Regions from separate parts of the Paenibacillus sp. NPDC057934 genome, predicted to be linked through region 2. Evidence: predicted binding sites of a transcription regulator. Region 2 holds the regulator's gene; the other holds the start of a gene.
The links. Region 2 encodes CtsR, which represses protease genes until heat stress. Its sites were predicted from a motif close to ATGGTCAATAAAGGTCAAACA; they were not measured.

Region 1: the regulator CtsR is predicted to act here: its motif matches at 1,687-1,707, upstream of clpP (ATP-dependent Clp endopeptidase proteolytic subunit ClpP).

The regions. Positions count from the first base shown of each region.
Region 1 covers NZ_JBHVPB010000004.1:31,489-34,908, reverse strand. Annotated here, with positions in the region: gene gap (type I glyceraldehyde-3-phosphate dehydrogenase) at 1-38, opposite strand, end outside; gene ACFVRY_RS10195 (sugar-binding transcriptional regulator) at 156-1,208, opposite strand; tRNA gene ACFVRY_RS10190 (tRNA-Arg) at 1,530-1,604, shown strand; gene clpP (ATP-dependent Clp endopeptidase proteolytic subunit ClpP) at 1,795-2,391, shown strand; gene ACFVRY_RS10180 (GDSL-type esterase/lipase family protein) at 2,529-3,167, opposite strand; gene ACFVRY_RS10175 (PdaC/SigV domain-containing protein) at 3,252-3,420, opposite strand, start outside.
Region 2 covers NZ_JBHVPB010000017.1:63,402-66,821, reverse strand. Annotated here, with positions in the region: gene ACFVRY_RS27860 (GNAT family N-acetyltransferase) at 186-1,361, shown strand; gene ACFVRY_RS27855 (CtsR family transcriptional regulator) at 1,788-2,249, shown strand; gene mcsA (protein-arginine kinase activator protein McsA) at 2,280-2,804, shown strand; gene mcsB (protein-arginine kinase McsB) at 2,833-3,420, shown strand, end outside.

The DNA.
Region 1 (3,420 bases), on a different contig from region 2:
ATACGTCCAAAACCGTTAATACCTACTTTTACACTCATTGAATAGTTCCTCCTAGATTTCGTTTTATTTATTCAAGACAGGCCGTAAAGCTTGTCATGACAACAATATTAAGTATAATGCAAAATAATTAACGTTGCTCCCCATTTTCTGTAAAACTATAAAGGAAGCTGTACTTCACTGTCGATTTCTCTGCCAATCTCCATCGCAGCGGCCTCATCGGTAATCAGGATATCCTCCTGGCCGAAACGAAGCATCGCGTGAATGGCCTTGGCCTTGCGTTTGCCGCCGGCAATTCCGACGACGACTTCCGTCCGCATGATATCCTCCAGACGCAGTCCCATTGTGAGCATGGTGTGAACCACCTTGCCCTCTTCATTAAAGTAATAACCAAAAGATTCGGCTACCGCTCCTTCTCCCTGAATTTCTGCCACTGTGGCTTCATCCAGATTACGGCGGCGGGTCATCTCCAGGGCGTCACCAATACCGTGCACAATGATACGTGAGCGACGGATGATGCCGACGATCTCTCCAATATTGGAGTCCAGCCCAAGGGACTGATAAGCATCCTCACCAAGTAAATCCGGCACATGCAGCAACCGGTAATTCGCGCCTACCCGTTTGGCCATCGTGGATGCAATGGTGTTGGCTTGAATCTCCATACTCTCTCCCAGCCCTCCGCGCGCCGGTACAAACCAGGCGTCCTTATAGGAATGGGATAACGGGGGGGACAACTGATCGGCCATCTCGGCTAATGTTGAGCCGCCTGTAACGGCAATGGTATCGTCTGAACGCAGTACACCGAGCAATGCCCTGGCGCCAGCGCGTCCAAGCTCGCGTTTGGTGAACGGTGACGATTCGCAGTCACCCGGTACTATGATAACTTTACTAAGACCATAGGTTGTGCGGATTTTCTCTTCTAGATCATCCAGACCGAACAGGCTCTTGGCGATCGGCTCCATCAGGTCAAGCAGTCTGCGACCGGCATCGCTAATGCGCATGCCTACGCTCTCGATCTCAATGAGCCCTTGCGATTTCAGAAGATCCGTCTCGGCACGCAGCACCCGCTCCGTCATATCAAGGGAAGCGGCTAGCGTTCTGCGCCCGATAATATCGGACAACATGATCTGATGAAGAATCGTGTACCGTCTCTTAAGGGTTTCCATGAGATCAGGCAGAAGCTGCTTTTGGATTTCCAATAAATTACGCATGCTTTCACTCCTGCAACTTCGTCTTTCTCTATTCCCTCGTTCATGGTCTTAAAACGTCCCGGGTTAACTTTTTAAGTCCCACCCCTATTCTAACCAAATTTCGCAGGGAGCGCAAGTCTTCCGAGAGTAGAATTCACAACCTCTTTTCAACTTATACATATATCACGGGATGTAAGGGCTTTACCGCATCTTTATGGGTTGATCGGCCGGGAGGACGGGCTTGTACCATTTCCATACGATGCCCATAGGAAATAAAGATTCCAATACTTTGATATTAATACATTGCAATTGTAATCTTCTTGTATTATAATAATTTCTGTTGCGCCCGTGGTCCAATGGATATGACGTAGGCCTCCGAAGCCTGAGATCCAAGTTCGATTCTTGGCGGGCGCGCCACTAATTTTTTATATCATCAATTGTGAGTTCTATATTGTTTTTAACCAAAGTGCCATGATGTGGCTCTTTTTTTTTGCAACTAAGTTTGACTTTCTTTGACTTTTTGTTTGAATTTGTTTATCATGTGGTTATTACGGTAACAGTAAAAAATGAACACATTCGAAGAGCCAATACCAAGGAGGTTTTCCACGTGAGTTATATCCCAATGGTAGTAGAACAGAGCAACCGCGGTGAACGCGCTTATGACATCTATTCCCGCTTGCTGAAGGACCGCATCATTTTCCTCGGAACGGAGGTTAATGACGTGGTGGCCAATTCCATCATCGCGCAAATGCTGTTCCTGGCAGCTGAAGACCCGGAGAAGGATATTCACCTCTATGTGAACAGTCCTGGCGGATCAATCACTGCTGGTATGGCTATATTTGATACAATGCAATACATCAAGCCTGACGTCTCCACCATTTGTGTGGGCATGGCTGCTTCCATGGGAGCATTCCTGTTGAACGCAGGTGCTAAAGGCAAGCGTTTTGCGCTTCCGAACAGCGAGATCATGATTCACCAGCCGCTGGGCGGCGCTCAAGGACAGGCAACGGATATCGAAATCCGCGCCCGCCGCATCCTGAAGCTGCGTGATAAGCTGAACGGTATTCTATCTGAACGTACTGGCCAACCGCTGGAGCGTATCGAGAAGGATACGGACCGTGACTACTTCATGAGCGCTGCTGATGCTGCCGAGTACGGTATTGTTGACAAAGTAATTGAGAAGACACTGGTTCCTGGAGTATAAAATCTTTTGAGCATGCAAAAGCCCCTGAATCTGCGATCTGCAGATTCAGGGGCTTTTTTAATATATCCCATCAGACTTTATGCTCATGAGCTCATCGCTTTAAGAGGACAACCTTCAACCACACCTACGCTAATTCCTTAGTACAGCATTCCGTACCCCAATCCATCCAGCTTGCTCGCAATTACCCGGTATCCCCGTCCATTAGGATGAAGATGGTCAATGGATAGCAGGCTCCGCTCATTGCCGGCAAACTCACCATAGATCGAAGCGAATCCAACCACTCGACTGCTGTATCCGGAAGCATACTGGTTGAACTGACGTACCCATGCTGTCGCTTCTGCAACCTGGGGGTAGGGATTATACAATCCCACGATTCTTATGATATAAGGCTCTCGTGTACCCGCCTTCAATTGTCCAATCGAGTTCATGATGCCGCCGAAGTTCTGCCGACATTCCTGCAAAGATTTTTGCAGAACCCTGGGTGAAATCCCATTAGGGCCTGATCCCGACTTTGCTGCACGGATTAGGTCATTGCCGCCGATAGACATCGTGATAATGTCCGCTTCCCTCACCGATTGCCGGAAGACGTTGCTTCTACGCAGACGTTGTTCCAGTTCAGCTGTAGTCATCCCATTGACACCCAGATTGGACGAGGCCACGAAGGAACCCAGCCTGGACTCCGCTGTCCTGCGGTACACCGGCACAAATCCGTTACCCGGCAGCGCCCCAAAACCAGTCGTCAAGGAATCACCTAGCGCCGTATACTGAAAGCTCATAACTCTCCCTCCCCGCTCTATGCTGGACCTCTATATATCATATGAGCCTTGCATAGAAGTGGTAACGGGAAGGTGTCCTTGGCCCTATTTTAAAGCGGAAAAAGGGCTGGTTCCACTAGGCAGCAATTCCTTGAAAGTGAAGGCGAATTCAGGGAACCCGGCAGCATACGGTGTGTATTCATAGAGTTGGAAGAAGAGAACCACCTTGCCGTCTTTCAAATAGTAACTTTGCTCCGTTTGCAGGCCTTTGAAG
Region 2 (3,420 bases):
AAAATCCGGTAATTCGGGGATAACTCTTGGGATTGATGAAGCTTAGTCGTTGGAGAGCAAACTTTGAGGTTTGTGTCTGTGGATAAGTTGTTGATATACTCTTATTTTTATCTTTGAATTAGCAATGAAAGTTGGATGCCTGTATACTCACATTAGATCGATTATTGTACAGATGAGGTGAGTTAATGGAGATCAGGCAATTGAATTCCACTGAATTTGAGGATAGCTTAAGCTTATCCCAATATGCTTTTCAGTATAAACTTTCCACCGAAGACAAAGACAAGGCTCGAGAAAGATTCAAACCGGAACGAATTTGGGGGATTTTTGAGGACGGAACGCTTAGCGCCATGCTGACGCTGCTCCCACTCCAGGTCAACTTACAAGGCCGTACCGTATCTATGGGGGGAATTGCCGGTGTATCTACATGGCCGGAGAACCGTAGACAAGGACTTGTAGCCAAACTGTTGTCACATACGCTGGAGACCATGAATGAAGCAGGGCAAACCTTATCCTTTTTGCATCCCTTCCTAATCCCGTTCTATCGTAAATTTGGCTGGGAGATTTATTGTGAAACGAAGAATTATACTATTCCTGTCTCGAAGTTTCCTCGAAAAATCGATGTTAAAGGAATTGTTCGCCGCGATGTGCGGGTGGACCTTGAGCAGCTTGAACCATTATATGAGCGTTTTGCCTCGCGATATAACGGAACTCTCCTTCGAAGCAAAGACTGGTGGGAACACTCCGTTCTGAATGAGAATACACATCATGCGGTCTTTTATTCGCCAGAAGGTGATCCAGAAGGGTATATCCTATATAAGTTAGAGAATAGAGAACTGGTCATCAGGGAGTTTGTATATTTGAATGAAGCTTCGCGTCAAGCACTATGGACCTTCCTGGCTAATCATGACTCCATGGTGACTGGGGCAGCGCTAAAGCTTGTTCCAAGTGATGATATTCTGCCTTTCCTGCTGCCAGATCCTCGAATTACCCAGGAGAATCATCCTTATTTTATGGGCCGCATTGTGAATGCCAAGTCTTTTATAGAGGAGTATTCTTTCAGTGGACTAGCTTCTTCTGGTCAACTGAAGGTATTCATTGAGGATCAGCATGCGCCGTGGAATCATGGACTTTGGGAATGGCAGATTACAGACCAAGGGACGGCATCTCTGGAAAAGATTGAAGGAGAGGGTACACAAGGTGATGTGGTCCTCGATATTGGAACTTTGACGATACTACTGCTAGGGTACAAACGTCCCGTGGAAATGGCCAAGGTAGGTAGGTTGACCGGAAGTGAAATAGGAGTACAGTGGCTGGAGGATATCATCCCGGCACAGAAGACAGCTTTGTTTGACTTTTTCTGATCCTAATCATTCATATAAAACTCTAGCTCTTTCATGGCAATCGCTGTGAAGGGGCTTTTTACACCTCAAGATCGTATGATTTTAAGCTCGAGCTTCGAATACAATGATCACATTTTGTGAAAAATAAGAGTAGCCACTTGGCATTGCAAAAAAATATGTTATAATATTAAAAAAGTCAAAGAAAGTCAAAGTCAACGCAAGCTGAAATAAGAGGTATTTTGAACTTTCCACTGACTTACAGGGTATGTAGTTTCGAGCGCTAAGGTCACACTATAGTGTCTGTACCGTACCATGAAGTGACTACGACGGCTAGGATTCGCTGTTTTGTAGTTGGGTAAGTTTTTTAAAGACCGCTTTAATCGGACTGTTGACCCGCTTTCAATGGCGATATTGCAACATCAAGATTGGAATACTGGAGGATGAGTGATGCGTAATATCTCCGATATTATCGAACAATATCTGAAGAATATTTTGCATGAAAGTCCCGAAGGTACGGTGGAAATCCAGCGAAATGACCTGGCGGACCAGTTCTCATGCGTGCCGTCACAGATCAACTATGTCATCAGTACACGCTTTACTCTTCAAAAAGGGTACATCGTGGAGAGCAAGCGCGGAGGTGGCGGTTATATCCGGATTCAGCGTTTTGAGTTGCCTCAGAATGTGGCCTTGCATACCCATCTGAATCATACGATTGGGGCCGGAATTGATCAAAATACTGCCGAAGGGCTAATTTATCAGCTGGAGGAAGCCCGTTTTCTAACCCAGCGGGAAGCATGCCTGATGCGTGCTGCCATTTCCCGGGAATGCCTGACGGTTAAGCTTCCGTACCGGGATGAGATTCGTGCCAAGCTTATGAAGGCCATGCTAATCTCTTTATTGGGCAAATAAACGTCAATCCTAAGGGAGGGACTTTACCTTATGTTATGCCAGGAATGTGGCGCCAAGCCGGCAACGCTCCATTTTACCAAAATCGTAAATGGAGAGAAGACGGAATTTCATATTTGCGAGAGCTGTGCGCGTGAAAAGGGAGAACTGATTCCGGGGACAGCCGGAGGTTTCTCCATTCACAGTCTCCTTTCCGGTCTGCTTGATCTGGAGGGAGCCGGCAAAGAGAAAACCGCCGCTTCGCGAAACACACAGAGTCTGCAGTGTGAGAACTGTGGAATGACGTACTCCCAGTTCAGTAAACTTGGCCGCTTCGGCTGCAGCTCTTGTTACAAGTATTTCAACAGTGCCCTGGACCCGCTGTTCAAGCGTGTGCATGGTAGCACAGCGCATGTGGGCAAGATTCCGAAACGCGCTGGAGCACGGATTGTTTTCAGACGTCAAATCGACGAACTGAAGCTGCAGTTGCAGCAGAGCATCGCTCAGGAAGAGTTCGAAACCGCGGCTCATTTGCGGGATCAGATTCGTGAACTTGAAAAAGAAATCGCACAAGAGTAAAGTCTTTGATATATAGGGGGGATATGACATGTCAAGTCTCCGTTTTACCGAAAAAGCACTTAGTGACTGGATGCGCAGCGACGGTGACCATTCCGAGATTGTCATCAGCAGTCGTATGCGAATCGCCCGCAATTTGCAGCATCTCCCTTTTCCTCTGCTTGCATCGCTTGAGCAGTCGGAAGAGGTATTGGAACAGCTTAGTCCTGTGTTTCAGGGAGAGGCTGCAGCAGACTTTGGCGCTTTTCAGCTATTGAGGCTGGATGATCTGGAGGAACTGGATAAGAAGGTACTTGTGGAGAAGCATCTCATTAGTCCCAATCTGGCTAATGATTCTCGCGGTGGGGCCGTGATTCTGAACGACGACGAGTCGGTCAGCATTATGATCAACGAAGAGGATCATCTGCGGATCCAGTGTCTTTTCCCCGGACTCCATGTCAAGGAAGCATGGGAACGTGCCGCAGCCATTGACGATATCTTTGAGGCTTCAGTCAATTACGCTTTTGATGATAAAAGAGGATACCTCACAAGCTGTCCAACAAATGTTGGAACAGGTCTTAGGGCATCCGTGATGCTGCATTTGCCAGCTCTCGTCATGACGCATCAGATTAATCGTATT